DNA from 2 places in the Mesorhizobium sp. Root695 genome. Region 1 is predicted to be linked to the other one. Evidence: predicted binding sites of a transcription regulator. Region 1 holds the regulator's gene; the other holds the start of a gene.
The links. Region 1 encodes PhoB, which activates phosphate uptake and scavenging genes when phosphate is short. Its sites were predicted from a motif close to TGTCATNNANCTGTCAT; they were not measured.

Region 1 (16,258 bases):
TGCTTCATCTCCTGCAGCATCAGGTCTTTTTCGAGCAGGCTCTTTTCCGTCGTTTCGTGCAAGCGCGACGCCGCCTCATAGGCCCGCTCCTGATACCGCGTCACCAGCGCGATGGCGCCCGCCAGCAACAGGCCGAATAGCCCCAGCATCACCGGAACGGCGCGCGACGACGGCTGCGAGAAGGCGCTCGTCGGCCGGAACAGGACAGTCCATGGCCGGCCGGCCACCATGATCTTGCGCGCGACCAGCAGTCTGTCCCCGAAGGTCGAAGCCGGGGGCGTCTCCGACCGGAACAACAGATTATCGCCATTCACCGCACCGTCGCCGTCGTAGATTTCGGTGTTGACCGGCAGCAGCGGCGACCGGCTGAGCGCGGTCTGGAAAAGGTCGCGAGCCCGAAAGGCCGCATAGAGAAAACCGGCCGTGGAGGATCTGGACGCATTGATGACGTCGGGTGCGGTTTCAATATTGAGCCGCACGAAGACGAGGAAGCCGGTGAACGTCTGCGCGGCACCGGTGTCCTGGCCCAGCTGCACCAGCCCGCTGGCGTGCTGGTCGTCGTCCGACATTGCCTTTTCGATCGCCGCCCGCCGCACCGGTTCGCTGAACATGTCGTAGCCGATGCAGCTCTGGTTGGACGGGTCTAGCGGCTCGAACAGCACGATGGGCGCGCGCCAGGGCTGCGTGGTGTCAGGAAAGATTGGATGGTTGACGCCATGGTCGTGCAGCATATCGCGCTCGACCGCCGCCTCGTCTCCGGTCTTCGCAAGCCTGAGATAGCCGATACCGCGCAAGCCGGCAAAATTGTTGTCGACATCGAGCGCTTTGAAGAACGCCTTGAACTCGTTGCCGGAAATATCGCCGTTGCGGGCGTCGAACAGGGCTCGCATCGAGCGCAGCAGCGACAAGTGCAGGTCGATGCGGCTCTCGATCCGGTTGAGCGCGTCGTCGGCCGTCGCATCGAACTTGATGCGGGCGGCCTCCTGCGTCGCAAAATAGGCGAACCCGGCCATCGTCATGCTGATCAGCGCAACGGCAATGAACGCGACGATTGGAAAAAGCTTCTTCAACGGATGATGCGGTCCCTGAGCATGTCGGGCCTTTATGAGCAACTCGCCGTGCCAACACAATGGCAAGGCCAAGCCATCCTGACGGCTGGCATATCACATGGGCGGCAACCAGCGATCCTGCACCCTGTTTGGCCAAGAGGGGCGGCGTCAGCCGGAAGGCTTCAGGCAGCGATCTTCAGCGCGCCTGGTCCGGGAATGGCGCCGGGCGGGCATTTGCCCAGAATGATCATGCCGAGCACTTCGTCCTGGGTCACGTCGGTGGTGCGCGCGGTGCCGACGACCTGGCCGTTCTTCATGACGCAGACCCGGTCGGCAAGCTCGAACACATCGTGGATATCGTGGCTGATCAGGAAGATGCCGATGCCGTCGGACTTTAGCTGCTTGACCAGTTCGCCGACCTGCGCCGTTTCCTGCGGGCCAAGCGCTGCCGTCGGCTCGTCCATGATCAGGATGCGTGCGTTGAACAGGATCGCGCGCGCGATCGCCACCGATTGCCGCTGTCCGCCCGACAGCTTGATCACCGGCTCCTTGAAGCGCTGGAAGCGGGGATTGAGCCGGCCCATAACCTTGCGCGCCTCAGCCTCCATGGCGACGTCGTCGAGCGTGCCCCAGGCGGTCATCAGCTCACGGCCGAGGAACAGATTGGCGGCGGCATCGACATTGTCGGCCAATGCCAGCGTCTGGTAGATCGTCTCGATCCCGTATTTCTTGGCGTCGCGCGGGTTGGAGATCGATGCCTCCTCGCCATTGACGAAGATCTGGCCCGAGTCGCGCTTGTAGGCGCCGGACAGGATCTTGATCAGCGTCGACTTGCCGGCGCCGTTATGGCCGAGCAGCGCCACGACCTCGCCGGGGAAAAGATCGATCGAGGCGTCGTCGACGGCGCGAATGCCGCCAAACGCGATCGAGATGTTGCGCATATCGATCAGTGCGGTGGCTGCAGGAGCAATCTTGTCTGTCATGGCCATGCCTCCTAGACGCGCTTGCGATAGACGGTGTCGAGCCAGACGGCGACAACCAGCACGGCGCCGACGACGATGCTCTGCAGCGGCGAATCGACGCCGAGCAGCACCATGCCGGACTGCAGCGACTGCATCAGCAGCGCGCCGAGCATGGCGCCGATGATCGTTCCCGAGCCGCCGGCGAGCGACGTGCCGCCAATGACGGCGGCTGCAATGACCAGCAGCTCGTCCAGCGTTCCAAGCACGTTGGTCGCCGAATTCTGCCGGGCCGAGGAGATCGCGGCGGCGATCGTGGCCAACACGCCCATGATCATGAACACCTTCATGGTGACCCAGCGCGTGTTGATGCCGGCGAGATTGGCAGCCTCCGGATTGCCGCCGATGGCAAAGACATAGCGGCCGAACCGGGTGCGGTTTGTGATGAAGGTCATGACCAGCCCGACGGCGATCGCCATCAGCACGGGTATGGCGATGCCATGGGCGATGAACAGGCCGCCTTCGGGAACGGTGATGTTGTTGGCGGCCGCATACCTGTTCACGATGCCGATCGGCCAGGGATAGGAATTGGCGAGCCAGACCGCGCCAATGATGACGGCGCAGGTGACGACGCCGAGCAGCGCTTCGGCCCAGATCGGACGTAGCGGAAACCGGAAACGCTTGCGCTGCACTCGACCGTTGAACAGTGCAGACACCACGGCAAGACAGGCGACGATCCCGACGACCCAGCTCCAGGTCGCGCCGATCGAGCCCGCCGGCCCGCCGCCCATGAGCTGAAAGGTGGCGTCAAGCGGCGCCACCGTCTGGCCGCTCGTGACCCACCAGGCGGCACCGCGCCAGACCAGCAGGCCGCCCAGCGTCACGATAAAGGCGGGCACTTCGAGATAGGCGATGACGAAGCCTTGAAAGGCTCCGATCAGCAGGCCGAGCGCCAGGCCGATGACCAATGCCAGGACCCAGATCCACGGATTGCCGAGTTCGAGCCCGACAAACCGCACCAGGAAATGCACCTGGGCAAAGCCCATCACCATGCCGATCAGGCCCTCGGCGGAACCGACGGACAGGTCGATGTTGCGCATGACGATGACCAGCACCATGCCGCAGGCCATAATGGCGACCGCCGATGTCTGCACCGACAGGTTCCACAGATTGCGCGGCGTGAGAAAGGTGCGGCTGTCGAAATCGAAAGGATTGACGCCGAGGCGCAGGCTGGAAATGACATGTAGCCCGATCCAGATGATCAGCAGGGCGCCGATCATCCCGAGCATGCGGGTATCGATCTCGGTCGCCTTCAGGAACCGGGCGACCGCGCCGAGCTCCGAGGCACGCGCTGTGTCGGCCTGCGGGTTGGACGTCGTGTCGGTCATGATTTCCTCCCACCGGCTGGCCGTCTGACGCGGATGCCGGACCCAGCCTAGAAGCTATCTGCGTGATGCGGAAACACAAATCTATTTGAGAAAACGCCGCGGCTTTTGGGCCGCGGCGTTCAGATATTTCGAAGTGATCCAGATCAGTTGCAGGCCGCGACGCTGCCGGCGGCGACGCCCGCGCAGACTTCGTCCTTCTTGATCCAGCCGGCGTCGATGACGACGTTGAGATTATCCTTGGTGATGGCAACCGGGGTCAGGAACAGCGACTTGACGGTGTTGCCGCCCGGCGTCGTGAAGTCCTTGGCGCCGGCAATGTCGCTCGTCTTCTTGCCATCGGCGAGCTGTGAGGCGATCTCGGCGGCGTTCTTGCCGAGTTCGCGCGCGTCCTTCCACACCGACACGGTCTGTGTGCCGAGCGCGATGCGGTTCAGCGCGGCGTGGTCGCCGTCCTGACCCGAGACCGGCACGGTGCCGGCCAACCCTTGGGCCGTCAACGCCGCGACGACGCCGCCGGCGGTGCCGTCATTGGCCGCGACCACGGCATCGACCTTGTTGTCGTTGGCGGTGAGGAACTGTTCCATGTTCTTCTGGGCGTTGGCGGGCAGCCAGCCGTCCGTATAGGCCTCGCCGACATTCTTGATCTTGCCGCTGTCGATGGCTTCCTTGAGCACTTCCATCGAGCCCGAGAACAGGAAGTCGGCATTCGGATCGGCACCCGAGCCCTTGATGAAGACATAGTTGCCTTCCGGCTTGACCTTGAACACTTCGCGGGCCTGCATGCGGCCGACTTCCTTATTATCGAAGGTCAGATAGAAGACGTCCTTGTTCTCGATCAGACGGTCATAGCCGACGACCGGAATGCCTTCGTCCAGCGCCTTCTGCACCGCCGGGCCGATGGCCGAGGCATCCTGCGCCAGGATGATCAGCGAGTTGGCGCCCTGCGAGATCAGGCTTTCGACATCGGTAAGCTGCTTGCCGGGATTGGACTGCGCATCGGCGGAGATGTACTTGTCGCCAGCTGCCTCGATCGCCGTCTTCATGGCAGCCTCGTCGGTCTTCCAGCGCTCTTCCTGGAAGTTGGACCACGAGACGCCGATGACCTTGTCCTTCGCCTGCGCGACCGACGCGAGCGTCAGCGACATGGCGACACCCGCCAGGATGGCGGCTGTGAATCTTTTCATAATATCCTCCCTGCGCCGCGTATGGCGCGACCAGACTGACCCTAAGGCCGGCACAGAGGCTCTATTTTTTCGAGCCTCGAAAAAATACTGGTCCAACACCCGAACGCTGTCAACATCGATTCTGATGGATTTTGATGTCCTTCCGAATTTTTTTCGAGCCTCGGAATAAATAAATGACAGGGCCGACCGCTTCTGCCAGTATTTGACCGCGTTGACGGCAGCGTTCCAGGAGCAGGAAAGAACCGCGGCGACCCGGAGGATGTGAAGAAACATGTCGGTCGGAATCCGCCACGACGATTTGCGCCGGCGCAACCGGGCGATGGTGATTGCGGCCGTGCGCCGCGCCGGACAGCCGTCCCGCACCGAGATCGCGGCGACCACGGGCCTCAGCCATTCGACCATCTCGGCGATCTCGTCCGACCTGATCGGTGAAGGCATCCTGACCGAAAGCAAGCCAAGCGAAGCCGGCTCACTCAGACGCGGTCGGCCGCAGGTCGGCCTCAGCCTCAATCCGGAAGCGGCGGCGGTGATGACCGTGGTGCTGTCGCTGAATTTCCTCTCCGTCGCCGTCATCGACTACGCCGGCCAGGTGATATCAGAGGAACAGCGCCGGCTGGACACGCAGACAATGTCGCGCGACGCGCTGATCGGCGAATGCGTCGGCATCGTGCGGCGCCGCCTCGAAGATCCCGATCTTGACGTCCGCAGCGTCGCCCGTATCGCGCTGGCGATCCAGGGCATCACCGATACCCATGCTCGCGCGATGCTTTGGTCGCCGATCACGCCGCACACCGACATCGCCTTCGCCGACATACTCGAAGACGAGTTCGGCATTCCCGCCACCGTGGAGAACGACTGCAACATGATGGCGATAGCGCTGCGCTGGCGCGATCCTGATCGCTACCGCGACGATTTCATCGCCATCCTCTTGTCGCACGGCATCGGCATGGGCCTGGTGCTGAAAGGCGAGCTGTTCACCGGCACCCATTCCTCGGGCGGCGAGTTCGGCCACATGATCCATCAGCCGAACGGCGCTCTGTGCCGCTGCGGACGGCGTGGCTGCGTCGAGGCCTATGCCGGCAACTACGCCATCTGGCGCAATGCAAGGCAGCTGGGCGAGGACGCAGAACCTGTCGCCGACGTCAGCGACGCCGACATGCGCGCCCTGGCGACCGCGGCCCGCGAAAAGGATGGCCCCGAGCGCGAGGCCTATCGCAAGGCTGGCGAAGCGCTCGGTTACGGCCTCGGCAGCCTGTTCGCGCTGATCGATCCGGCGCCCGTTGCCATGGTCGGCGTCAGCGCCGCCGCCTTCGACCTGATCGAGCCCGCATTGCGCGAGGCGATTGCCCAGACCGCCGGCGGCCAGCACTCGAAATCGATTTCCTTCGACACCGAGCCGAACGAACTGCCGCTGATCCGCGAAGGCTGCGCCATGCGCGCGCTGACCTTCGTCGACCAGGAGATTTTCGCGCCGGGCGCGCAGGCGAGAGGAAGCGTCGCAGGCAAAAACGTGGCGTGAATTCAGACGGGCGGGTTCAGTCCTCGCGGATCGCGTAACCTGCCCCGCGAATGGTGCGGATGACGTCGGGCATGCGGCCGTTGTTGACCGCCTTGCGCAGCCGGCCGACATGCACGTCGACCGTGCGCTCGTCGATGTAGATCGTCTCGCCCCAGACATTGTCGAGCAACTGGCTGCGCGAGAACACGCGGCCGGGATGGCGCATCATGAACTCGAGCAGGCGGAACTCGGTCGGCCCGAGTCGGATCTCGCTCTTCTTGCGATAGACCCGGTGCGATTCTCGATCGAGCACGATGTCGCCGACCTTCAGCACGCTGGACAGCACTTCCGGCTTGGCGCGGCGCAGCAGCGCCTTGACCCTGGCCATGAATTCCGGCGTCGAGAACGGCTTGACCAGATAGTCGTCGGCGCCGGTCGACAGGCCGCGTACGCGGTCGCTCTCCTCGCCGCGCGCAGTCAGCATGATGATCGGCAGCCGCTCGGTCTCGGGGCGCATTCTCAGCCGACGACAGAGTTCGATGCCGGAAACCGCCGGAACCATCCAGTCGAGCACGAGAAGGTCGGGAACGTTCTCCTGCAGCCGGATCTCGGCCTCGTCGCCGCGCGTCACCACCTCGACCTGGTAGCCTTCGGATTCGAGATTGTAGCGGAGCAGCACGCCTAGCGGCTCCTCGTCCTCCACCACCATGATGCGTGGCGCGATCATCGACTGGTCACCCCTGTCGTCATGCCGCCGGCGCGGACATCGCCGTTTCGTCCTGCTTCGGACGATTGGCGGGCAGTTGCGTACCGGTCAAAACATAATAGGCATTTTCGGCGATGTTGGTCACATGGTCGCCGATGCGCTCGAGGTTCTTGGCGCAGAACAGCAGATGCGTGCAGGCCGTGATGTTGCGCGGGTCTTCCATCATGTAGGTCAGGAGTTCGCGGAACACCGAAGTGTACTTGACGTCGATGCGTTCGTCGTCGGCACGCAGTTTCGCCAGGGCAGCGGCGTCGCGCGCCGCATATTCCTCGATCACGCCCTGCACCTGGATCAGCACCAGCTGCGCCATCCCGTCGATCGAATGCGACAGGTCGCGCGGCGTTACGCTGAGGCCGACGGTACCGACGCGCTTGGCGATGTTCTTGGCAAGGTCGCCGATGCGTTCGAGATCGCCGGCCATGCGGATCGAACCGACGACATGGCGCAGATCGTCGGCCATCGGCTGCCGCTTGGCGATCAACGTGATGGCGCGGTCGTCGAGCTCGCGCTGGCGCGCATCCATGATCGCATCGTCGGAGACGACGCGCTGTGCCAGGGCGTTGTCGGAATTCAAAAGCGCCTTGGTCGCACCGCCGACCATCGAGCCGGCGAGATCGCCCATGTCGCTGATGAGCCTGCTGATCTGACCGAGATCTTCGTCGAAAGAAGCGACTGTATGTTCGCCCATGATCTTATCCCTCGTATGCCTGAACTCAGCCAAAGCGGCCGGTGATGTAGTCCTGCGTGCGCTTCTCGCGGGGCGACGTGAAGATCTTCTCGGTGCGGTCGAACTCGACCAGTTCGCCCAGATACATGAAGGCTGTCTGCTTCGACACGCGCGCCGCCTGCTGCATGTTGTGGGTGACGATGACGATCGTGTAGTCGGCTTGCAACTCGTCGATCAGCTCCTCGATCTTGGCGGTCGACAGCGGATCGAGCGCCGACGCCGGCTCGTCGAGCAGGATGACTTCCGGCTTCACCGCCACGGTGCGGGCGATGCAGAGCCGCTGCTGCTGGCCACCGGAGAGGCTGAGGCCGCTGGCGCTGAGCTTGTCCTTGACCTCGGTCCAGAGTGCCGCGCGCTTCAGCGCCTGCTCGACACGGCCGTCCATCTCGGACTTGCTGAGCTTCTCGTAGAGCCTGATGCCGAAGGCGATGTTTTCATAGATCGACATCGGGAACGGCGTCGGCTTCTGGAACACCATGCCTATCTTGGTCCGCAGCAGGTTGAGATCCTGCGAGCGGTCGAGAACGTTCTGGCCGTCGAGCAGCACCTGACCCTCGGCGGTCTGGTTGGGATAGAGTTCGTAGATGCGGTTGAAGACGCGCAGCAGCGTCGACTTCCCGCAGCCCGAAGGCCCGATGAAGGCGGTGACGCTGCGCTCGGGCAAGGACAGCGTGATGTCCTTCAGCGCCTTGCTCTGGCCGTAGTAGAAGTTGAGGTTCTTCACCTCGATCTTGACCTTGGCTGCGGCCTCGGCGGCGATCGTCATGTCTGGAGACAACATCTGGCTCATTTGTCCTCTCTGCGTCCGGTCAGGCTGCGAGCAACGATGCTGAGCGCGAGAACCGTCAATGTGATGATGAGTGCACCGGTCCAGGCCAGTTGCTGCCATTCCTCGTAAGGGCTGAGCGCGAACTGGAAGATGGTGACAGGCAGGCTGGCCATCGGCGCGTTGAGATTGCTAGACCAGAATTGGTTGTTGAGCGCTGTGAAGAGCAGCGGTGCCGTCTCGCCGGAGATGCGGGCGATCGACAGCAATATGCCGGTGACGATACCGGAAAGAGCGGCGCGGTAAGCAACCGACTTGATGACCACCCAGCGCGGCGCGCCGATCGCGGTGCCGGCCTCGCGCAAGGCGTTCGGCACCAAATTGAGCATGTCCTCGGTGGTACGCACGACAACCGGGATGACCAGGATGGCAAGTGCGACGGAACCGGCAAGGGCCGAGAAATGCCCCATCGGCCGCACCAGCAGTTCGTAGACGAACAGGCCGATGATGATCGACGGCGCCGACAACAAGATGTCGTTGATGAAGCGCACGATCGTGGTGAGGCGTGAGAAGCGGCCATACTCGGCCATATAGGTCCCTGCCAGCACGCCGATCGGCGTGCCGACGATGACGGCGATGACCGTCATCACCACGCTGCCATAGATGGCGTTGAGCAGGCCACCGGCATCGCCGGGCGGCGGCGTCATTTCGGTGAACACCGACACCGAGAGGCCGGCGAGGCCCTTGTAGAGAAGCGCGCCGAGAATGAGCGCCAGCCAAGCAAGTCCGATGCCCGCCGCGACCAGACAAAGCGTCATCATCAAGGAATTCCTCGTCTTGCGACGGCGGTGAAGCGATGTGGCTGTCGACATCGGTCAGGCTCCGGTGCGGCGATCGATGCGCATCAGCATGTAGCGTGCGATGGCAAGGATCAGGAAGGTGATGACGAAAAGGATCAGGCCAAGAGCAATCAGCGATGACGTGTAAAGCTCGCCATCGGCCTCGGTGAATTCATTGGCGATGGTCGCCGAAATCGTCGTGCCGGGCGCGAACAGCGAGGCGCTGATGCGATGCGCGTTGCCGATGACGAAGGTCACCGCCATGGTCTCGCCAAGCGCCCTGCCCAATCCCAGCATGACACCGCCCATGATGCCGACGCGGGTGTAGGGAATGACGACGCGGCGCGTAACCTCCCAGGTTGTGCAGCCAATGCCGTAGGCGGACTCTTTCAGCACCGCCGGCACCGTGTCGAAGACGTCCTTGGTGATCGAGGTGATGAAGGGCAGCACCATGATGGCAAGGATCATCGACGATGTCAGCAGGCCGATGCCGTAGGGCGGGCCGGCAAACAGGCTCGACAATACCGGGACGTCATGGAAAAGGTTGATGAAGAAAGGCTGGATCGTGGTCTGCACGAAAGGAGCGAAGATGAACAGGCCCCATATGCCATAGATGATCGACGGGATGCCGGCCAGAAGTTCCACCGCGATGCCGATCGGCCGGCGCAGCGGCCGCGGGCACAGCTCGGTCAGGAATATCGCAATGCCGATGCCGATCGGCACCGCAATCAGGATGGATATGGCTGCGGTGACGACAGTACCGTAGATCGGCGCCAGCGCGCCAAACTTCTCGGTAACCGGATTCCAGCTCTCGGTTGTCAGAAACGACACGCCAAAAGTCGACATCGCCTGCCATGATCCGACGAACAGCGAAATCGCGACGCCACCCAGGATCAGCAGAACGAGAATGGCGGAGAAGCGTGTGGCCGCCCGGAAAATCGCATCCGTGAGCGCGAAGCGCCGCACCGTTGCTTCCCTGGCCTGCATGGCGGCTAACGATGGCATGGCTTCGGAAACGGTAGTCATCTAGCCCTCGCGTTCGAAAGAAAATCGGGAGGGCGCCTGGAAGGCGCCCTCCCCGTCAAGGATTACATGGCCGAGTAGATCGGCTTGCCGTCGCTGCCGACGACGTCCTTGGCCCAGGTGTCCTCGATGCTCTTGACCACGTTGTCAGGCATCGGGACGTAGTCGAGTTCGCTGGCCATCTCGTCGCCCTTGGCATAGGACCAGGCGAAGAACTTGAGCGCTTCACCCGTGGCAGCGGCATCATCGGGCTTCTTGTACAGAAGAACCCATGTCGCCGCCGTCATCGGCCAGGATTCCGCACCTGGCTGGTTGGCGAGAATCACGCCATAGCCCGGCTGCGAGCTCCAGTCGGCATTGGCGGCCGCGGCCGAGAACGCTGCCGCCGTCGGCTCAACCTTCTTGCCATCCTTGTTCATCATGTCAGTGTAGGTGAGCTTGTTCTGCTTGGCATAGGCGTATTCGACATAGCCGATCGCACCGCCGGTCTGCGAGACGTTGTTTGCAACGCCCTCATTGCCCTTGGCGCCGATGCCAACCGGCCACTCGAGAGCCGTGTTGACGCCGACCTTCGACTTCCAGTCGGCGTTGGCGTCGGCGAGATAGTAGCTGAAGTTGAACGTGGTGCCCGAACCGTCGGAGCGATGCACCACCGCGATCGCCTGCGAAGGCAGCTTGGCATCCGGATTGAGCTTCTTGATCGCGGCGTCGTCCCACTGCGTGATCTTGCCCATGAAGATGTCGCCGAGGGTCGGGCCGTCGAGAACCAGTTCGCCCGGCTTGATGCCTTTCAGATTGACGACGGGGACGATACCGCCCATCACCATCGGAAACTGTACAAGCCCGATAGACTCGAGATCCTCGCCTTTCAGCGGCGCGTCGGAGGCGCCGAAGGTAACAGTCTTGGCCTTGATCTGCTTGATGCCGCCGCCAGAGCCGATCGACTGGTAGTTGAGACCGTTGCCAGTCTCTTTCTTGTAGGCATCAGCCCACTTCGCATAGATCGGATAGGGGAAAGTAGCGCCAGCACCGGAGATGTCCGCGGCCATTGCAGCGGAAAGGGTGAGAGTGGACGCCGCGGCCATTGCAATTGCAACGGCCGCCGAGCGGATGAAATGTCTCATGTGGCCTGCTCCTGTTCGGAAGATGGTCTCTCGGCGCCATTCCTCTCGGCGCCCGCTGAGGCCAATAGCCTTCGATTATTACAGTCGCATGACAGTTTGATGTCACCCCGGTAACGCGTCATCGGGGTGGGGAAAACGCCGGCCAGCCGGCACTCCCGATTGAGCCCGGCTTTGCTCCCGGAATCAGGCACTTGCGCCGTTTCAGGCCGAGACCGGCCTGAAGTTTCGGGGCTGCCGCCTCGGCAAAGAAAATCCGGACGGGAGCGCGTTGCACTCGGCCAGACGGTGTCGTGGCCGGGCCATCGCCGAAAACAGGTCCGTTGGGGTAGGTTGACGCTGTCTCATGCCGGCGGTCGCTGCTCCCGCCCGTAACTGGAAAGAGCGGAATTCGAATGTCCCCATTGTCTCGGCTGGTTGCCGCCTTTGATATGGTGCGATCGCGCCATAGTCTTGGCCGCTGGCGGGGGCGCGAATCTTCGCCGCATTCCCCGCAACCGGCCGGAACCGGCGCGACGTCGGCCCTTAGCCGGCGTTGCGCTGAGCCTGGCGGCTGACGCCGATCCAGCGCTCGACCTTCTCGAGCAGGGCGCGGGGACTGATCGGCTTGGGCAGATAATCGTCCATGCCGGCCTCCAGGCAGCGCTCGCGATCACCCTTCAGGGCATGCGCGGTGACGCCGACGATCGGCACATGCGTGCCGGTCTCTTCCTCCAGCCGGCGAATGGCGGCGGTTGCCTCGAGCCCGTTCATCTCGGGCATCGAGACGTCCATCAGGATCATGCACGGATTGAGCCGGCCGAAGGCGTCCAGTGCCTTGCGGCCATTGCCGACGATCTCGAAACCATAGCCGGTCTCGCCGAGAATCTGGGTGAACACCATCTGGTTCACCTCATTGTCCTCGGCCACCAGGATATCCAGCCTGTCGCCGCCCCCCGTCACGGGTGGCCGGGGGCGAATCGAAGGCGGTTGCAGCAGTGCCCGCTGTTCGGACGGCGCCGAGGGCTGTGACCGCGCAACATTGCTCGCAGCGACGTCGGCTGCGAGCGGCAGCGCGTCGCTGCCGCTCGTGTTGTGGCGATGCCGCTGGATGGTGGCGACCAGCGTTTCCAGCAGCACCGAAGAGCGCGCCGGCTTGATCAGCTGGGCATCGATGCCAAGATCGCGATAGCTGGTGTTGGCGAGCGACTGATCGACCGAGGTCAGCATGATGATCGGCGTCTCGGCGAGGCCGGCGGTGTTGCGCACGACCCGCGCCATTTCGGCGCCGCTCATCTCAGGCATCTGGTAGTCGAGCACGACGCAGTCGACCGGCACGCCATAGGCGGCGGCGGCGACGAGCACCTTGAGGCCCTCGGCGCCGCTCTCTGCGGCGCAGGAATCGAAGGTCCACGATGTCATCTGCTCGGTCAGGATGGCCCGGTTGACGGCATTGTCGTCGACGATCAGCACGCGCGCGCCGGTCACGTCCACCGGCATGATGCGCTGCGCATTCTGTTGTCCGGCCTTGGGCAGCGTCACCGTGAACCAGAAGGTCGAGCCCTTGCCTTCGGCGCTCTCGACACCGATGTCGCCACCCATCAGTTCGACCAGCCGCGAGGTGATGGCAAGACCAAGTCCGGTGCCCTCATGCCGCCTCGTCGAAGAGGTGTCAACCTGGCTGAATTTTTCGAACACCAGTTTCAGTTTCTCCGCGGGGATCCCTATGCCGGTATCGGTGACCGAGATGGTCAGCTTGGTTCCCGTCGGAACCCGTTCGCCGGTCACGTCGACCAGCACATGGCCCTCGTCGGTGAACTTCACCGCATTGCCGAGCAGGTTGGTGACGATCTGCCGGATGCGGCCGACGTCACCGATGAAATGGTCGCCAAGCCCGGGCTCGACGCGCACGATGAGCTCGAGGTCCTTCTCCTTGGCGCGTGTCGATACCAGCGTCGCGACGTCCTCGATCGCCTCGGCAAGATTGAAGGGCGCCGGATCGAGCACCAGCTGACCGGCATCGATCTTGGAGAAGTCCAGGATGTCGTTGATGATGGTGAGCAGCGCGTTGCCCGATTTCACGATGATGTCGGTAAATGTCTTCTGCTTCGGGTCGAGGTCCGATTTGGCCAGGAGTTCGGCCATGCCGAGCACCCCGTTCATCGGCGTGCGGATCTCGTGGCTCATATTGGCGAGGAATTCCGACTTGGCGCGGTCGGCGAGCACGGCGCGCTGCCGGGCCTCGCGCAGTTCGGCCTCGCGCGTCTTCAACTCGGTGATGTCGGTGGTCGAGCCGATCAGATAGAGCGATCCATCGGAGGCGATCATCGCCCCCTTGCGAGCAAACTGATGTCGCACGCTGCCGTCGGCCGCCGTCACCGTCTCTTCGACTTCTTGCGTTTCACCGGTGCGCAGGACCGCAAGGTCGCTGTCGACGAAGGCTTGGCCATCCGGCCCGAAGATCTCGATGTCGGTCTTGCCGATAGCCTCTTCCTTGCTGAAGCCGGTGAGATCGCACCAGCCCTTGTTGACGTAGAACTGCCTGAGGTCGGAGCGCTTGGCGTAGATCGACACCGGCACATTGTCGATCAGGCTGCGGAACACCTCGTTCTCGCGCATGCTCTCTTCAAGCGCGCGCTCGCGCGCCTTGACGTCGGTGATGTCGGTGCTGGAGCCGACCAGATGCACTGACCCGTCGAGCGCCACCAGACGGCTCTTGCGCGTCATCAATTGCCGAACCGTGCCGTCGAGATGGGTGACGGGTTCCTCGACCTCCTTGCCGGCGCCTGTCAGGGCGACTTGCGTGTCGTCCTGGCTGTAGCCATCGGCGTCCTGCGCGCCGAATAGCTGGCGGTCGGTGCGGCCGATGACATCCTCCTTGGCGAAGCCGGTTATCGCGCACCAGGCCTTGTTGACGAATTCGATGCTGAGGTCCTGCGCCTTGATGAAGGCGGCCACCGGCAACTCGTCCAGCACGTGCCGGAACAGATCGATCTGGCGCATCGAGTCGCGCAATGCCGCCTCGCGGCTCTTTATATCCGTGATGTCGACGCGCACGCCGATGAACGTGCCGTCATCGGTGCGCATGTCGTAGACTTGGTACCAGCGCCCATCGGCATTGAGGCGCTCGTAGGACGAATTTGGCAGACGGTAGCGCGCCAGCACGCCGTCCGACCAACGTTCGGCATCGACCTCGTAGAGCTTGTCGAGCTCGGGATCGCCACACGAGCGGAAATAGCCGACCGAATGGCCGAACTCTAATGCTTCGCGGAAGGTGCGGCCGGGCTGCCAGAACGGCTTCAGCGCCGGCAGCGTGTCCTGCAGCTTGCGGTTGGCGAAGACGAACTTGTCGTCGCGGTCGTAGATGATGACGGCGGCCGGCAGGGATTCCAGCACGGTTGCAAGGTTCTTACGAGCATCCTCGGCTTCCGTCTCGCGGCGCTTCATTTCGGAAATGTCGAACAGGAAACCGGCAACGTAGTTGCGGCCGCTGGCCATGCCGACGCGGCTCTTCCTGACGATGCGCGAGCGGCTGGCGCCATCGGCCTCGAAATTCTCTTCCACTTCGTAAGCGCGTCCGGTGGCAAGAACGTCCCGTTCGCTCTGCTCGAAAAGCGCGGTGTCGTTCGTTGACAGGAAATCGCCGCCGGGCTTGCCGAGCATGGCTAGCGGCGTCTGGCCAAACAAGGCGGCGAACGCCTCGTTGACGAAGACGAAGCGCAGATGGTCGTCCTTGACGAAGATCGGATCCTTGACGGCGTTGATCACGGCTTCCGCCAGTCGCGCTTTCTCCAGCGCGTCGGCAAGTTCGGCCTCGCGGTCCTTCATATCGGTGACGTCGACATAGGAGATCAGCCGCCTGCCGCCGGCCAGCGGCGCCATCGACGAGATCAGCGTGCGGCCGTCATTGCGCGGGAACTGCCGCGATCCGGTGGTCCCCGCCCTGATTTCCGCCTCGCGCTCGGCTATGTGCTGCTGCCATGTCGCATCGTCGGAACCATACGGGTCGATATCGCGGCTGGCGTCCATAAGATCGCGGAAGCTGCAGCCGATCACGGCGCGCCGGGCGTCGATCTGCCAGAAATCGTAGAAGGCACGGTTGATGACTTCGGCGCGCATATCGGCATCGAGGACGAGGACACCGATCGGCATCTGGTCGACCATGGCGCGGAGATTGGCGAAGGTCTCTGCGATTTTGGCGTTGGCGCTCTCGATCTCGGCATCGCGATTCTTGATCTCGGTGACCTCATAATAGGTCAACAGCCGCTTGCCCCCGGACAGCGCCGTCACCGAGAACATCATCGTCCGGCCGTCGGCATGTGCAAACTCGCGCGGCGCGACGGAGCCGGCGCGAATCTCCTCGGTACGGGCGGCGAGGTAGCGCTGCCATTGCTGTTCGCCGATGTCGCCATAGATACCGTTGCGGCGGTTGAGTTCCATCAACAGGCTGAACGGTGCGCCGACGGTCACGGCACCGTCCGGAATCCTGGAGAGGTCGCGATAGGCCTTGTTGACGATCAGCGTGTCGAGCCTGGCGTCGAGAAGCACGACGCCCATGTGCATGGCGTCTATCGTCCGCTCGAGATCGGCCAGATGCTGGTCGGGTTCGCCATCCGCCGATGGTCCCTGCTCCTGACTTTTGAAGGCGCCGGCCAGTGCGGTGACATTACGCCCGATGCCGCGATAGCCGGCAAATCTTCCCTCGCCGTCGAACCTTGGAAAGCCCGATGTCAAAACCCAGCGGCAATCGACGCTGCCACCCTTGAACTCATAGACGAAGTCGCGAAAAGGCCGGTGCGCCTGCAGGTCATCCAGATGCGCGGCGCCAGTGCGGTCACCGTTCAGGACCTGGTTGAGGAAGTCGAAGCGGAACCGGCCAAGCACGTTTGCCGGATCGATGCCGGTGGCTGCCTGATAGTTTTCCGAAAGCCAGGAGAAGCGCAGTTCGGCGTCGGTCTC
Region 2 (16,258 bases), on a different contig from region 1:
CGCTGCTGGTCGCCACGAGTGCTGCCGGCAGGCTTTTCGGATCGTTGTTGATGGCGTAGCCGAACAGCACCAGCTGCATCAGCGGCACGCCCAGCATCATGGCGAAGGTGATGCGGTCGCGCCGCATCTGGATGAATTCCTTGATCAGCAGGGCGCCAAGCCGGGCGAAGGAAAAGACGCTGTTCATGCCATGTTGTCCTTCGAACCAGACATGAACTGGATGAAGACGTCCTCGAGGCTGGTTTCGCCGGGCGTCACCGTCACGCCCTTGTGCTCCTTCTCGACATCGGCGAGTGCCGCCTCAAGCTTCTTCCTGTCGGAGCCGACGACATGCAGCGTCGCGCCGAACGGCGCCACCTGGTCGACGCCAGGGCGGCCGTGAAGCTCCGCAGCGACCCGATCTAGGTGCGGGCCCTGCACGACGAACGTGGTCAGACCAGCATTCTTGACCACTTCGGCGACGGTGCCGGTGGCCAGCATCTTGCCGTAGGAGATGTAGCTGATGCGGTGGCAGCGCTCGGCCTCGTCCATGTAGTGAGTGGAGACCAGCACGGTCAGCCCACCGCTGGCAAGGCGATGGATCTCGTCCCAGAACTCGCGCCGCGCCTTCGGATCGACACCGGCCGTCGGCTCGTCGAGCAGCAGCAATTTCGGCTTGTGCATGATGCAGGCGGCCAGCGCCAGCCGCTGCTTCCAGCCGCCCGACAAGGTGCCGGCCAGCTGGTTGCGGCGCGTGGTCAGGCCGAGGTCTTCAAGCGTCCCGGCGACATATTCTTCGATCGGCTTCAGCCGGTAGAGCCGCGCCACGAATTCTAGGTTCTCGCCGATCGTCAGATCCTCGTAGAACGAGAATTTCTGCGTCATGTAGCCGACTTCGCGCTTGATGCGCAGGCTGTCGGTGCGGATGTTGAAGCCGAGCACCGTGCCTTCGCCCTCGTCGGGCGTCAGCAGGCCGCACATGATGCGGATGGTGGTGGTCTTGCCCGAACCGTTGGGCCCGAGAAAGCCGACGATCTCGCCTTCCGCGACCGTCATCGTCACATGGTCGACGACGGTCTTGTCGCCAAAACGCTTGACCAGGCCATGGACGTCGACGGCGTTCATTTTGCGCTGCCCGCCAGATCGACATCGACGATCTGGCCCGGCTGCAGCGGGCCGGCATCGCGCTCCGGCCGTGCCTCGACCAGGTAGACCAGCTTCTGCCGGTTCTCGAGGGAATAGATCACCGGTGGTGTGAACTCGGGATCGGGCGAGACGTAGCTGACGCGCGCCTTCACATCCGGCCCGCAGCCGTCGCAATGGACGCCGAGCAAGGTGCCGACCTTGACCGAGGAGAAGGCGCTCTCTGGAATGTAGACGCTGAGCTTCACCGCGCCGTCGGGCAGGATCGAAATGACCGGCGCGGTCGGACCCGCGGTGTCGCCCGGATTGCGGATGACGTCGTTGACGCGGCCGGACGACGGGGCTGCCAGCACCCGCTTCGACAACCGCCACTGCGCCTGCTCCAGCGTCGCTTGCGCCTGCTTGACCTGGTTGTCGGCGGCCTTGATGGTCTCCGGCCGTGCCGGCAGGCCGCCGACGGCGAGATTGGCGGTGGCCTGGCCGACCTGCGCGTTTGCGGTTTCCAGTGTGGCCGACGCGGTGTCGAAATCAGCCTGCGTGCCGGCGCCGCGCTTGAACAGATCGGCGGCGCGGTCGAATTTGCGCTTGGCGTCGGCGGCCTGGGCGCTGGCCATGTCGACCTCGGCCTTCAGCACGGCGATCTCTTCCGGCCGCTTGCCGATCTGCAGGTCGGCCAATTGCGCCTGCGCCTGGGCAAGGCCGGCCTGCGCCTGCGCCACCGCGATTTTCGCGTCGGCACTTTCCAGCGTCACCACGGTCATGCCGGGCACCACGCGGTCGCCGCGCTTCACCGCGACGGTCTCGACCTGCGCCACCTCGATCGGCGCCAGCAGCACATAGTCGCCTTCGACATAGCCGACGGCCAGCGGGGCAGCCGGGGCACAGGCGCTGAAAAGCTGCGCGGCGAGCGGCAACGAACACAGAAAGCTCATGGTCTTTGCCCCTTTATCCCTGCCCCTTTTCTGGAAGCCAATATGGCCTCGAGATTGCCCGATGTGGCCGCCACCACCTTGGCCGCCTCGGCTGCGCCGATGTCGTTCCAGCCCATGCGGCGCATCACCGCCTCGCGGCCGATGCGGAAATAGATGACCTGGCCGATCAGCGTGAACACGGTGAGCCTTGTGGCCTCACTTTCGGCCGGCTCGCCGGTCGCCTGTTCCCAGAGTTGGCACAGCCGGCGATGCGTCGGCTCGAAGACACCGTCATAGATGCGGTCGAGGGCTGCCGTCGGATGGGAAAGCTCGCGCAATACGAACTGCACGATCTCGCCGGCCTGCGGGCTTGCCACGACAAAGCCGACCATCCGCTCCAGCGCCGCGAACAACTGCGCTTGCGCCCCCTCCGGACCGCCCGGTATCGGCGCCTGCGCATTGCCGAGCGCCTGGCCGGCGACCGTCTGGATGGTCTCGACGATAAAGTCGGCGGCAGCAGTGCGAAGGCCCTCCTTGCCGCCGAAATGATAGGCGATCGAGCCGATATTGGCTTGCGCCTCGGCAGCGATCTCGCGCGTCGAGGTGCCGTCAAAACCCTGCCGCCCAAACAGTTTCAGCGCCGCCTGGACGAGGGCCGCACGCGTCATCTCGGCGGGAGATGCTTCGCGGCGAAGGATTTTGGTGTCGGGCCGCTTGATCATATCAGGCATTTAATCAAACGATTGATTAAAGTCAATTCGCGAACGCTAACTTGTGCATGCCACTGTCTTGCCATCGCCGACGGCAACCGCTTTAGTGCGCGGCCATGGGCAAGGAAGTAGAGCGCAAGTTCCTGGTCTCCGGCACCGCATGGCGGGATTTGGCCGAGGCGCGTATCCGTATCCTCCAGTTCTATCTTGCTGCCAGCCCGGGGCGCACGGTGCGCGTGCGCATCAGCGATGGCACGTCCGCCAAGCTGACGCTCAAGTTCGGCAGCAAGGCGCGGGAGCGCGACGAATTCGAATATCCGATCCCGCTGCCGGAGGCGGTGGAGATGATGGGTTTCGCCATCGGACGTGTCATCGAGAAGACACGTCACCATGTTAGGCACCGCGGCTATCTCTATGAAGTCGATGTCTTTGGCGGACCGCTTGCCGGACTTGTGGTCGCTGAACTTGAGACACCGGAGGACGTGCCGGACGAAATGCTGCCTGACTGGCTCGGCCGTGAAGTCACCGGTGAGCCGAAATTCTACAACGCGTCGCTCGCCCTCGGGGGGATACCGGAGATCGCCGCATGAGCTTTCGCATCGATCCGCGCCTGCCGCTGACCGGCGAGGTCAGGCGTATCCTCGCCGAGGAGATCGGCAAGGCGCTCCATCATCTTGACGCCGCGCGGAGTCGGCCGGAACAGGCGCTGCACAAATGCCGCAAGCGGCTGAAGAACGCGCGCGCCTTGCTTCGCCTGGTTCGTTCCGGGGACGAAACATTCTGTGAGACCGAAAACCAGTGCTATCGCAACGTGGCCGGCCTGCTTGCCGGACCGCGCGAGGCGACGGCGCTGATCGAGACCATCGACCGGCTGGCGGCAAGTTCTCCCAAGGAGAGCGCCGACGACGGGCTAAGCGCGGCGCGCGACAGGCTGATCGCGCGCCAGCATGAATTGCACGAGGGCAGCGGGCTCGAAGCGGCGATCGGGGCGGCGACCACCGCTTGCGAGGAAGGCCTCAAGCGGATCGAAAGCCTTGCCTTGCCCGACCAGCCGGAACAGGCGGCCGACGTGCTTGCCGAAGGCGCCCGTGCCACGCTGCGTCGTGCCAGGAAGGCGCTGGACAAGGCCGGGTCGCGCGGCGAGGCCAATGATTTCCATGATCTGCGCAAGGCGGCCAAGACCCACGGCATGCATCTGTCGCTGCTCGGCAGGCTGTGGCCGACGCCGATCAAGGCAAGGCGCAAGGCGGTCGACGAACTGGGCGAGCGGCTGGGCGACCTGCACGATGTGCTGGTGATGCGCGCGCTGCTCGAAACCGATGACCGACCGCTCGGGCCGCCCGAGGACACGAAGCTTCTGGCCAAGCTGCTGAAGCGGTCGGAGAAGCAGCTGAAAAAGAGCTGTCTTGCCGAGGCGGCCGAGCTGTTCGGCGACAGTCCCAAACGCTCGACACGCAAACTGGCCCGCAAGGCGCGCGACGATCTGGCTGCGTCGCCGGAAGAGGCCGCGGCGACCACCAGCTGACCACGTGTGGCTGGCGCACAGCCGCCCGCCTATGCTAATCGCCATGGGGCATGACCAAGCCCGGCGACACGCTTCTGGATCGACTTGGCCGCTGGCTTGCCGGCCGGCTGCAGGATGAATCTTCCGGCTACGAGCCCTATACGCCGTCCGATGCCGAGACGCTGCGTCGCACGCTTGAGCCCGGCGACATCCTGCTGATCGAGGGCAACCAGAAGATCTCGGCGGCGATCAAATACCTGACTCAGTCGACCTGGTCGCATGCGGCCTTCTATGTGGGCGATGCGCTGGCCGAACAGGAAGACGGAACGGAACGGCGGCGGCTGATCGAGGTCACGCTCGGCGAAGGCTGCGTCGCCGTGCCGTTGTCGCGCTATCGCACCTACAACACCCGTATCTGCCGGGCGAGCGGGCTGGCGCCGGAGGATCGCGACAGGGTCGTCGCCTTCATGATCGGCAAGCTCGGCCTGAAATACGACCTCAAGAACATTTTCGACATGCTGCGTTTCTTCTTCCCGACACCGCCGGTGCCGGTGCGCTGGCGCCGCCGCATGCTGGCCTTCGGCTCCGGCGACCCGACACGGGCGATCTGCTCGACGCTGATCGCCGAGGCCTATGGCCAGATCCGCTATCCGATCCTGCCCGAGATCACCCGTGCGCCCGGCCGCGCTTCGGCGCAGTCGAATTACTCGCGCAAGGAAATCCTGCACATCCGCCACCACTCGCTGTACACACCGCGCGATTTCGACCTGTCGCCCTATTTCCGCATCGTCAAGCCGACGCTGGAATATGGTTTCGACTACCGGCAGATGGTCTGGGACGACAAGGCAAGCACAGACGCCGCAGCCGTAAAGGCTGGCGAAATCGCCTCAGACGCGTAATGGCTTTCGGCCTGGTCAGGACATGTCCCTATGGCGCGGCCTACCGCTATCCAGCCGAGATGCAGGCGTTTCACATGGCGGCCTGTATCACGCCGAAACCGCAATAGCACCCTGGTTTCCGGCTCTGTGTTCTACCCAGACATGGACCGGTTCGTCCCGGCCGCGGATGCTCACCGGTCCATGATCGCGCGCATTCGACTGTGTCGTGGGCGATTCCGCCTTCGCGGCCTCAATCAGTCGTGACCCAAAGCAAATATTCGCCTGAAGCTCACGGCATAGCGACTGCAAACGGCTGGCGACGTTGACGGTGTCGCCCACCACCGCGAAGGACAGATTGCGCTCGCTGCCGACCGCGCCGATGACCACTGCTCCATATTGTGCACCGATCCGAACGTCCAGCGGCGGGTACCCCCTGGACACCCGCTGTACATTCCAGTCTTCGAGAGCGGCGACCATCGCTTCAGCGCACTGGATGGCCCGCGTCGCGTCGTCATGGCTGGCTTGCGGAACCCCGAATGTCGCCATGATGCAATCGCCGATATAGTTATCGACGGTGCCATGGTGATCGAAAACGACCTGTTCCATGCGACGGTGGAACTGACGCAGAAGTTCGAACACTGCTTCGGCCGGATGATCCTCGGAATAGTGTGTGAAGCCGACAATGTCGGCGAACAGCACCGCGATATCCTGCCGGCGGACCGGGCCGAAGGGCTCGTCATCGGTGGCGAGCTGGTCGACGACATTGGGCGAAAAATGCCGGGCGAGATTGGCGCGGGCGCGCTCTGCCTTGACGTAGTCTTCCGACAGAAGTCGGGAACGATAGACGACCAGCGCCATGATCGCGCCGATAATCAGCACAACCAACACGTTGGTCGCCTGCGCAAATGTATCGACGAAATTGGGGTTGAGATAGAGGTTCAGTCGCTCTGTCATCGGCAGCGAATAGAGGTTCGTCGCCGGAATGACGGTTCCAGGATAAGAAATCACCCATCCCACCCCGATCGCCCATGTCAAGGCCGCGAGCGCGCCGAGATAGAGCGCCAATCGTGTCGAAAGGGTCAGCGCGCCAAGGCATACGAAAATCAGCAAGAATTTGAAGCTGCCCTCGCGCAGTTGCATTGCGGCCGGCGCGACCTCCAGGGAAAACGGGTTGGGCATTACCAGCAGGACGGTCAACAGAATGATGTCCAGCGTACCGACGACGTAGCCGATCCACCATCGCGCCGTGCGGCGGCGCGCAAAGAGAAACTGGATCAGGCCGACGAGCTGGAACAGCACGAGGCCCGCCAGCACGAAGAGCAGCGAAGCATCCCAGCGGCTGATCAATGAAAAGAAGCAGGAGATCACAGCGAGCGAAGCCGTACGGGCCCAGAACTGCAATGCAGCACCCTGGCGTTCTGCACGCGCCCGCAAATTTTTCAGGCGCGAATAGCGGCGAAGTTCAAGTGTTGGCGCGGTCGACATAGGATCACTTCGATTTCTTCGGCAAACCCGCCCTCTACAGTCTGGCAAATCAGTGCGCGAATCCTATCATGAATGTGATTTCATTTTTGAACCGCGGCTGCAAAGAGCAAGAATGTCCGGATAAAAGATCATTTGGCCGTGTCAGGCCGGTAACGGGCGGCGTCCCCTTGCAGGAGCGGCGGGCCGATCGAACGCGCCGGCATCGCGCGGGTGTGGGCCGATCGGCATGATCGCCGGAAATGGCGTCGCGCCAAAGGCAAACGTCCATTTGTAGCCGACCAGCCCAACCTCCGGCGTCGACTGCTGGTCGTGATGGGCCAGCAGTTTGGCGCGGTCGGCCAGCTCCTGCGTCTCGCGCCGCACCATCTCCGCCGTCTCCGACGTTTCAACCATCATAATGCATATATGACACATGTGCCCTCTCGTGAAACCGGATGGCGGGGAGCAAGACAGGCATGCTAGACTGGTATTGCCGGGAAGATATCGACGCAGCCTTCCCTTTTCAGCATCGACAGGGGGGTAAGCAGTTGAAGATTTCCAGGGCTTTGATGACGTCGGCAGCCTTGCTGTCGGCGGTTTTGCTGTTGGCGGGTTGCGGGCACGGGCTGATTAACCGGCTAATCTAATCTCCGGTCTCGCTGTCGCCGTTCAGGCGCTGACCGCGCCATCGCTGCCACGCCCGGGCAGTGAGCCAGCAAAGCATCGCCCAGACGAAGCCGGCGCACCAGCCGGCCAGCACATCCGACGGCCAGTGCACACCCAGATAGATGCGGCTGATGCCGACCAGCAGCGTCGTCATCACCGCCAGCGACAGCACATAGATCTTCGTCGTTCGCCCCGGCAGGAAGCGCGCTGCCAGCGCGCCGAGCGTCAGATAGGTCACTGCCGACAGCATGGCGTGGCCGCTCGGAAAAGACAGCGTCGTTTCGTTGACGAGATGCGAGACGAGTTCGGGGCGCGGCCGGTCGATGCCGGCTTTCAGCAGGCTCGACAGCACCTGACCACCGGCAACCGCCACGAAGATGAAAAGGGCGGTTGCCAGCCTGCGAATGAGCAGGAGATAGACGATTACCGCCGCCGTGATCAGCACCAGCACGCTGCCGCTGCCGAGGCTGGTGATATCGCGCATCGCTCCTTCCAGCCAGAGCGGGCCGATCGGGCTGTCGGGCTGGCCCGCCTTGCGGAAGGCGAGCAGGATTTCGGTGTCGAAGGCGTGCGGCGTGGTGGCCCGCGCCACCTCCATCAGCTCCTCGAAGCCCCAAAGGCCGGCGGCGATGACCAGGCCGGCCAGCAGGACCGGGAATTCGACCCGGTTGAGCAGCGCGTTCGCGGCGTTCTTCATCGGCAAATTCACCCGTTACAACCGGCCTTGCAGATAGGGTCCGAGTGTGATCAGCGCCACGGCGGCGATCGCCAGCATGATGCCGGTCGCCTGCAGCGCGTTGACGCGCTCGCCGAAGAACACCAGCGCGACGACATTCACCGAGACCAGCTGGATGACGGCCGACAGGCTGAACGACACCGACATGCCGAACTCGCGGATCAGCCGCAGCATGATCAGATTGCCCAGCGAATAGAGCGCCAGCGTCAGCAGGATCTTGCCCAGGCTCGGCGCCAGGCCCCATTGCTTGGCCGCCGTCGCCGCCAGCAGGAAAATGACAGTCGAAAAGCCAAGCTGCAGCAATCCCGAAAAACTCAACGCCCGTCCCCTCTCGAAGCGGCATCGGCCGCGTGTGTCGCGGACGTTGTTTCCGAAGCGCGCCGGGACGTCAAGCGACCTCGATCAAACGTAGCTCTTGGCAACGGCAAGAGGGAGGGTCAATGTGCGGATATCGCCCCGTCTGTCGATTCAAGGGCGGTCAGGGGTTCATGATACGCATTCTGCAAAACCTGGTGCGACGCTGGAGCGAACTTTCTCTTGCCCTGCAATTCGTCGTTGCCGGCGGCTTTGGCCTGCTGGCCGTCATGCTGGTGGTGGGCGCCTGGGTGACGGCGCAGATCCGGGAGGGCGTCATCCGCAATTCAGCCGCCACGACGGCCCTTTATGTCGACAGTGTGATTGCGCCGCTGCTTCCCGACCTGCGCAAGGACCAGGAGCTCAGCGACTCCGTCAAGCAGGCGCTCGACGAGACGCTGGGCCAGGGCGCGCTCGGCAAGCGCCTCGTCTCGTTCAGGCTCTGGAGCCGCGACGGCACGGTTCTCTATGCGAAGGAGACGGAGCTGATAGGCCGCCGTTTCGAACCGAGCAGCGGCCTGCGCTCTGCCTTCCAGGGCAATGTCGCCGCCCAGCTCGACACGTTCGACGAGACCGAAAGCAAGGAAGAGGCGTTCGGCGTGCCTTTGCTGGAGATCTACAATCCCGTGCGCGAGCCCTGGTCCGGCGAAGTGGTGGCGGTGACCGAATTCTACGAGATCGCCGACGAGTTCAAAGCCACCCTGGCTTCCGCTCTGTGGTCTAGCTGGCTGATCGTGGCCGGCGCGACCCTGGCGGCATTCCTGCTCCTGTCGGGCATCGTCCTTCGCGGCAGCCGCACCATCGACGATCAGCGCGGGGCGCTACGCCGCCAGGTGTCGGAGCTGCAGGGTCTGGTGACGCAAAACAGCGCCCTGCGAATGCGCGTGCAGCGGGCCTCCCGCCGCGCCACCGCGCTCAACGAAAGATATTTGCGCCGTATCGGCGCCGACCTCCATGACGGCCCGGCCCAACTCGTGGCCCTGGCGGCACTGCGCATGGACAGTCCGATATTTTCCGGCGACGGCCATTCGGGCGAAAGCCGCTCGACCGAGGTCGCGATGATCCGCAAGACGCTGGAGGATGCGCTACGCGAAATACGCGGTATCTGCACCGGCCTCGTCCTGCCGCAGATAGAGACGGCTGCCGCGCCGGACATTCTGCGGCTGGCCGTCAACGAACACGAACTGAGGACGGGAACGTCGGTGACACTCACGCTGGCCGGACAGTTGCCGGAGCCCGGGGCCTCCGAGAAGATCAGCATCTATCGTTTTGTGCAGGAAGGGCTGAACAACGCCTACCGCCACGGGCGAGGCAAGGATCAAGCGGTGAGTGCCGGGATGAAAGGTGGCAGGCTTTGTGTTGAAGTATCGGACGCCGGGCCAGGCTTCGATCCGGCACAGGTCGAGGGCCTCGGGCTCGCCGGTCTCAGAGAGCGGGTCGAAAGCATTGGTGGCCAGTTCGAAACCTTGACCGGGCCGCAAGGCACGCGATTGGTGATCCGTCTATCGGTTGAGGAGCAAGCATGACTGATGTCATTCGCATCGCCATTGTCGACGATCATCCCCTCTTTCGCGAAGGTGTGACGCGCAGCCTGTCGGAGATCGGAGGTTTCGAGATGGCTGGCGAGGGTGCAACGGCGCAGGATGCCGAACGCATCGCCTCGACGGTGCGGCCCGACATATTGCTGCTCGACATCTCCATGCCGGGCGGCGGTCTGGCCGCGGTTGCAGGCATCCTCGCCAACCATCCCGCCCAGAAGATCGTCATGCTGACCGTCTCGGAGGCCAATGCCGATGTGACCACAGCCCTGAACGCAGGGGTGCGCGGCTATGTCCTAAAAGGTATCGGATCGCGCGCGCTTGCCGACATCCTGCGCAACGTGGCGGCTGGCGAGAGCTATCTTTCGCCGACGCTGTCGGCCCGGCTGCTTTCGGATCTCCAGTCCCAGAAACCCGCCAACGCCATAGCGGACCGGCTGCGCCAACTCACCGAGCGGCAGACGGAAATCCTGCGGCTGGTGGCTGAGGGGCTGAGCAACAAGGAAGTCGCCTTGCGGCTGGAGCTTCAGGAGAAGACCGTCAAGCATCATATGACCGGCGTGCTGTCGAAACTCAATGTGCGAAACCGTACCGAAGCAGCCTTGATGATGCGTGAGGCGCGCGACCGCGACAGGAACCATCCTTAACAGTTCAGCGCATCTACAAAACCGGAACCGTTCCAGGGGCTTCAGTCATCGCGGCGCCGGGCCAAAACGAGGTCACCTCCGCCGGGGGGCGGCGGAGGTGACACGTGAAGCCGACCGTTGCCTGTTGGCAAGCTTCACAAGGCCTTGAGGCGGCCGACATCGGCCGGCGTGACCCGGCGGTCGATGATCGTGCGCCCGAGTGCATCCTCCATCCTGAAACGACCGTTCTCGATCTCTTCCGTTATGCCGTCGGGATGCCGGACCGTGATCTTGTTGCCTGTCACGTCGACCTTGTCACCGGTCACGGCATTGACATGACTCGCGCTGTTGCCGCTCTTGCCCCTGTTGGATCCCGATTTGCCGGCGTTACCGCTGTTGCCATTCCCGCTGCTATTGCCGCTGTTGCCGCCGCTGCTGTTGCCGGAATTGCCGCCGCTGCTGTTTCCGCCACCGTTGCCGTTTCCACCACCGCTGTTGCCGCCGCCATTGCCGCCCTTGCCCGCCTGTGCGCTGGCGGCATAGATCCCGGGAGCGGAGCCGTGGAGGACAATCTGATAGGGAGCGATGGTCAGCGCCAGCGCGGCCGCCGATCTGAGCGCCAGCCGGCAACAACGGGTCGTGACCGATCTGCGCATTCTGATCTCCGTCGATTGAGCCGGCGCCCACCCTCAACGTCGCAGCAGCAACCAACATCGCTGAAAGACGTGGTTCCCGGAAGCGACCTCCGACCGTTGCGGTTGTCACCCAGGACCTTTGCAAGCGCAAGATTGGACTAAAGTCCTGGGCTTGTGCTATATTAGCTTTGTATGAACGGCGCCGCGACAACCATCGCTGAACGGGAGACTGGCTTTCCCGATACCTGACGACGGAGACGCCGGACATCAAGTCACCTCCGCCGGGGGCGGCGGAGGTGACTTGTAACGCTGGCCTTTGCTTGGTTGACCTGTTTCACAAGGCCTGAAGACGACTGATATCGTCCGCCGGCGCCGGGCGTTCGACGATGGCGCGGCCGAGGGGCTCCTTCATCTCGAACCGACCGTTCTCGATCGCTTCCCAGGTGCCGTCTTTCTGGTGCGGTAGGGATGCTCGGTCTTGTTGCCGTCCACTTCGATCCTGTCGCCGGTTGCCACATTGACGGCGCCACAGTTGCCGCCATCATCGCCGCGTTTGTGCTGCTGCCGTCGCCATTCCCGCCGCCGCCTTCCCTGGCATGCGCCTTGCGGCAACTCCGAGAATGCCGGCCAACGGTGCATGCAGTGACTGTTGCGTCTGAAAGACCTCTTGATGTCACGAAAATGTGATCCGGCGATTATAAGGGTCAAACAGCTACCCATGCTCCAGCCATCCACGCAGCCAGAGGCAAGCCACCATGACTGACCATCGCTCCCCCGACGCCCGATTCCGCACCAGCCTGCTCGAGGAAAACGACGGCCCGGCCACCAACCCCACGGACAACCGCACCATGGGCGAGATCATCGCCGCGCGGTTTTCGCGCCGCGGGTTCCTGAAGGGCTCGCTGGCCGTCTCGGCCATCGCCGCCACCGTGAGCCCGCTGGCGCTTGTCAGCGCCGACGAAGCCCGGGCCGCGGAAGGCTCGGCCTTCGCGTTCGGCGAGCTGGAGGCTGGCATCGACGACAAGCATCATGTCGCGGCGGGCTACGACGCCGATGTGCTGTTGCGCTGGGGCGACCCGCTGTTTGCCGATTCGCCGGACTTCGACCCGACGAAACAGTCGGCGCAGGCGCAGTCCAGGCAGTTCGGCTACAACAACGACTATGTCGGCTATCTCCCGATCGACGGTTCGGCCGAACACGGCCTGCTGGTGGTCAACCACGAATACACCAACCCGCATCTGATGTTCCCGGGCATCGTCAAGATCGTCGAAAAGGACGGCAAGAAGTCGGCAGAAGTCGCACCCCTTTCGAAGGAGCAGGTCGATGTCGAGATGGCAGCCCATGGCGGCACCATCGTCGAGATCCGCAAGGACGCTGGTAAATGGCAGGTGGTGCGCGACGGCAAGCTCAATCGCCGCATCACCTCCAACACCGAAATGGTGCTGTCCGGCCCGGTCGCCGGCCATGACCGCGTCAAGACCAATGCCGATCCATCCGGCACCAAGGTTTTCGGCACATTCAACAACTGCGCCGGCGGCGTCACGCCCTGGGGCACCTATGTGATGGCTGAGGAAAACATCCACGGCTATTTCTCCGGCGGCTTGCCGGAAGGTCACAAGGAAGCCGCCAACTACAAGCGCCTCGGCATTCCCGAAGGCGCCTATGAATGGGCGGCGCATTACGACCGTTTCGACCTCGCCAAGGAGCCCAACGAGGCCAACCGCTTCGGCTGGATCGTCGAGGTTGATGTCAACGATCCGACCTCGACGCCGAGGAAGCGCACCGCCATGGGCCGCTTCAAGCATGAAGGCGCCGAATCGATCGTCGCCAAGGACGGCCGCGTCGTCTTCTATCTCGGCGACGACGAGCGCTTCGACTATGTCTACAAGTTCGTTACCAAGGCCGCGTTCAATCCGAACGACCATGCCGCCAACAAGGACCTGCTCGACGACGGCACGCTGCATGTCGCCAAGTTCGCCGAGGACGGCACGGTCGAATGGCTGCCGATTGTCTTCGGCCAGGGGCCGCTGACGGCTGAAAACGGCTTCGCTGGCCAGGCCGACGTGCTGATCGAAACACGCCGCGCCGCCGACCTGCTCGGCGCCACCAAGATGGACCGCCCGGAAGACATCCAGCCCAATGCCGTCAACGGCAAGGTCTATGTCATGCTGACCAACAATTCCAAGCGCAAGGCCGATCAGATCGATGCCGCCAACCCGCGCGCCGAAAACGCCTTCGGCCATATCATCGAGATATCGGAGGACGGTGGCGATTTCACTGCCGCCAAGGGCAAGTGGGAAGTGCTTTTGAAATGCGGCGATCCTTCGGTGGCCGATGTCGGCGCCACCTTCTCGACGGCAACGACGGCCAATGGCTGGTTCGGCATGCCCGACAATTGCGCTGTCGATTCGGCCGGTCGCCTGTGGGTCGCCACCGACGGCCAGGGTCCGAAAGCCACCGGCCGCACCGATGGCCTGTGGGCAGTGGACACCGAAGGGTCGGCGCGGGCGACCTCGAAACTGTTCTTCCGCGTGTCGATCGGCGCCGAAATGTGCGGCCCGCTGTTTGCGCCCGACGACCAGACCGCCTTCGTCGCCGTCCAGCATCCGGGCGACGGCGGCGAGGACTGGGAGGCGTTCGGCCGCCCGTCCTACTATGAGGACCTGTCGACACGCTGGCCCGACTTCAAGCCCGACATGCCGGTGCGGCCGTCGGTGGTCGCCATCACCAAACAGGGTGGCGGCAAGATCGCGGTCTGATATCCGGCGCTGGTTTGCAATCTCAAGGGAGGGACTTCGGTGACCCGAAGCCCCTCCCTTTTTCGTGAAATCACTCAAGCCTCGGGAAAGATTGGCAATTTAAACGTGGCGCCCTAGGTCTTTACCAGGAGATCGCCGTGTCGAAGTCCGTCTATGACCGTGGCTTGCTCAAGCCAGCCGATATAGCCAAGCTGCAGCGCGTGTTCGATGAGGCCTGCCGGCGGCGCGAAGCGCATCCCGATTCCGCCGATGCGCGCGAAATCGCGCTTAACCTGCTAGCCCTGCACAATGCCGGCATGGTCGAAGAGGACATGTTGATGGAGGCCGTCGGGTTCCGGCGGCTCGAGCCGAAATCGGCGTGAAGCCCGGCGGCGGCTTATCTTATTCAGCCCGCTGAACCACGGCCACATTGATCATGCTTCTGAATCGGAAGCCGATGGACTCGTACAATCCTATGGCAGCAGTGTTTGCGGCATAGGCGTGGAGGTACGGTATCTCGCCCCGTGCAAAAATCTGGTTTGCCACGAACAGCGACAGCAGCCGGCCGAGGCCGAGGCCACGGAATTCCGGGTGCGAACAGACGCCGCTGAGTTCGCTATAGCCGGGTTGCTTCATGCGCTCGCCGGCCATCGCCACCAGCCGGCCCTTGATTTTCACACCCCAGAAGTCGCCGAGGCTCAGCGCCCCTGATGTGAACGGGCCGGGTTTGGTGAGTGACGCCAAGGCCAGCATCCCGGCCGCATCCTCTTGCGTCAGACGTTGCACACGCTCGTCCGACACGGTCTGCAACGGCGCCTCGGCAATCATCTGCACGGCAGTGGCAGTCGACATCGCCGACAGGCCGACTGGCAGCGCAATGGCATCGGCCTGAGCCATGATCACGCTCTCGCCCAAGGATACAAGCTTCCCGAACGCCCGCAGGCTTTCGGCATCGTCGGTAGCGGTCGCGGCAAAGAGCGCGATTGACGGTGAATAGCGCCTGGCAAGCTTGCCACCTTGCGCGAAGGCCTGATGCCTCGTCTCCAGCGCGCTCCAGACGGGGCGATCAAGAACATGTTTCATTGCCTGGCGCCTTCTTTGACGCGGCGATCGAGCGGGGCCGCAGCCAGACCGTCCTCGATGGCAGCGAGTTGATCGAGAAGCGGCCCTGAAAGATCCCGGCACAAATCCGCAACGGCGCTCTCTATGCGCGGCCACACGTCCCGCTTGGCGACATCGACCAGGCGTTGACCTCTCCCAGACAGCGAGACCACCCGCCGCCGCTGGTCACCATCCGACTGGATGGCTTCGACCAGCCCCAGTTCGGCCAAAAGCGACACGCTTCTTGTCACACCCGGCTGTGTCAGCCCCAGCGATCGCGCCAGTTCGCCGACAGCCAAGGGTCCCAGTTTGTCGAGTGCTGCAAGCAGCGGGTACTGACTCGATTGAAGTGGAACCTCCAAGCCGTCGAGCAGACGCTGCGCGTCGGCCTGCAACTGCTCGCCAATGCGCTTCAACCTGCTGCCCAGGCAGAGGTAGCCAAGAGATCGTATGACGTCTTCCATGATCGGCCTGCCAATAAATGATAACATGTTATATAACATGGCAAATAACGGATCAAGCCGGCGTTCCGGCGTCTCCGGTCAAATCAGCGTGAAGCACCGGATCGGTGGGACACGCCAGCGGAAGCTGCGATCCGTTTTGCGATCGCCTTGGCCAGGATGCCGGCATTGGCGAAGCAGCCGCGGATGCTTGGCCGCATGCCGGTAAACCATAGGCCGGGCAGTTTCGGAACGGCTTGCCCGCCGTTGAAGAGTGGAACGCCCTTGCTGTCGAGCACGCCGAGCTTGCCGACCATCGGCTCCAGCCCGGTGCGATAGCCTGTCGCGGCGATGACGATGTCGGGGTCGATCAGGCTGCCATTGGCCAGGATCACGCCGTCGCGGGTGAATTCCCGTATGGCCGGCACGACGGTGATCTTGCCGGTCTTGATGGCGTGAACGGCGCCATCGTCGGCGGCGATCGCGGTATAGTCCGAGGTCAGGCGGCTGGCGCCCCCCGACGGCGCAGGCGGCATGCCGAATTTGGTCAGGTCGCCAAAAACCAGGCGCTGCGTTGCCGCCATCACCACATCGGCGACCCTCAAGGGCAAGCGCGCCATGAACGGCGAGAGCCGATGCACGGCGATCTTGGCGATCCGCTTGGGCAGGAGGGCGGGGCCGTTGCGGGCCGACAGCCAGATGGCGGCCGTGTCTATGTCGGCCAGGTGATTGAGCGCGTCGAAGCCCGAATTGCCGGCGCCGACGACCAGCACTTTTTGGCCCGCATAGTCCTGCGCGTCGCCGAAATCCGCCGAATGGATGATGCGGCCGGCGA

Region 2: a site for PhoB is predicted at 11,816-11,832, ahead of ASD99_RS11885 (PhoX family protein). Genes of this name have one in related genera too.

Annotation. Positions count from the first base shown of each region.
Region 1 covers NZ_LMHO01000042.1:31,551-47,808, forward strand. The annotation lists gene ASD99_RS25445 (CHASE domain-containing protein) at 1-1,070, opposite strand, end outside; gene ASD99_RS25450 (ATP-binding cassette domain-containing protein) at 1,232-2,032, opposite strand; gene ASD99_RS25455 (sugar ABC transporter permease) at 2,044-3,396, opposite strand; gene xylF (D-xylose ABC transporter substrate-binding protein) at 3,540-4,580, opposite strand; gene ASD99_RS25465 (ROK family protein) at 4,852-6,099, shown strand; gene phoB (phosphate regulon transcriptional regulator PhoB) at 6,116-6,805, opposite strand; gene phoU (phosphate signaling complex protein PhoU) at 6,825-7,532, opposite strand; gene pstB (phosphate ABC transporter ATP-binding protein PstB) at 7,558-8,361, opposite strand; gene pstA (phosphate ABC transporter permease PstA) at 8,358-9,209, opposite strand; gene pstC (phosphate ABC transporter permease subunit PstC) at 9,213-10,202, opposite strand; gene pstS (phosphate ABC transporter substrate-binding protein PstS) at 10,265-11,323, opposite strand; gene ASD99_RS25500 (PAS domain-containing protein) at 11,846-16,258, opposite strand, start outside.
Region 2 covers NZ_LMHO01000010.1:79,182-95,439, forward strand. The annotation lists gene ASD99_RS11805 (ABC transporter permease) at 1-187, opposite strand, end outside; gene ASD99_RS11810 (ABC transporter ATP-binding protein) at 184-1,104, opposite strand; gene ASD99_RS11815 (HlyD family secretion protein) at 1,101-2,054, opposite strand; gene ASD99_RS11820 (CerR family C-terminal domain-containing protein) at 2,051-2,755, opposite strand; gene ASD99_RS11825 (CYTH domain-containing protein) at 2,860-3,333, shown strand; gene ASD99_RS11830 (CHAD domain-containing protein) at 3,330-4,268, shown strand; gene ASD99_RS11835 (lipo-like protein) at 4,319-5,146, shown strand; gene ASD99_RS11840 (adenylate/guanylate cyclase domain-containing protein) at 5,234-6,610, opposite strand; gene ASD99_RS11845 (hypothetical protein) at 6,752-7,003, opposite strand; gene ASD99_RS11855 (phosphatase PAP2 family protein) at 7,233-7,952, opposite strand; gene ASD99_RS11860 (hypothetical protein) at 7,968-8,309, opposite strand; gene ASD99_RS11865 (sensor histidine kinase) at 8,480-9,871, shown strand; gene ASD99_RS11870 (LuxR C-terminal-related transcriptional regulator) at 9,868-10,530, shown strand; gene ASD99_RS11875 (hypothetical protein) at 10,665-11,165, opposite strand; gene ASD99_RS11885 (PhoX family protein) at 11,900-13,903, shown strand; gene ASD99_RS11890 (hypothetical protein) at 14,041-14,265, shown strand; gene ASD99_RS11895 (GNAT family N-acetyltransferase) at 14,285-14,965, opposite strand; gene ASD99_RS11900 (MarR family winged helix-turn-helix transcriptional regulator) at 14,962-15,447, opposite strand; gene ASD99_RS11905 (flavin-containing monooxygenase) at 15,531-16,258, opposite strand, start outside.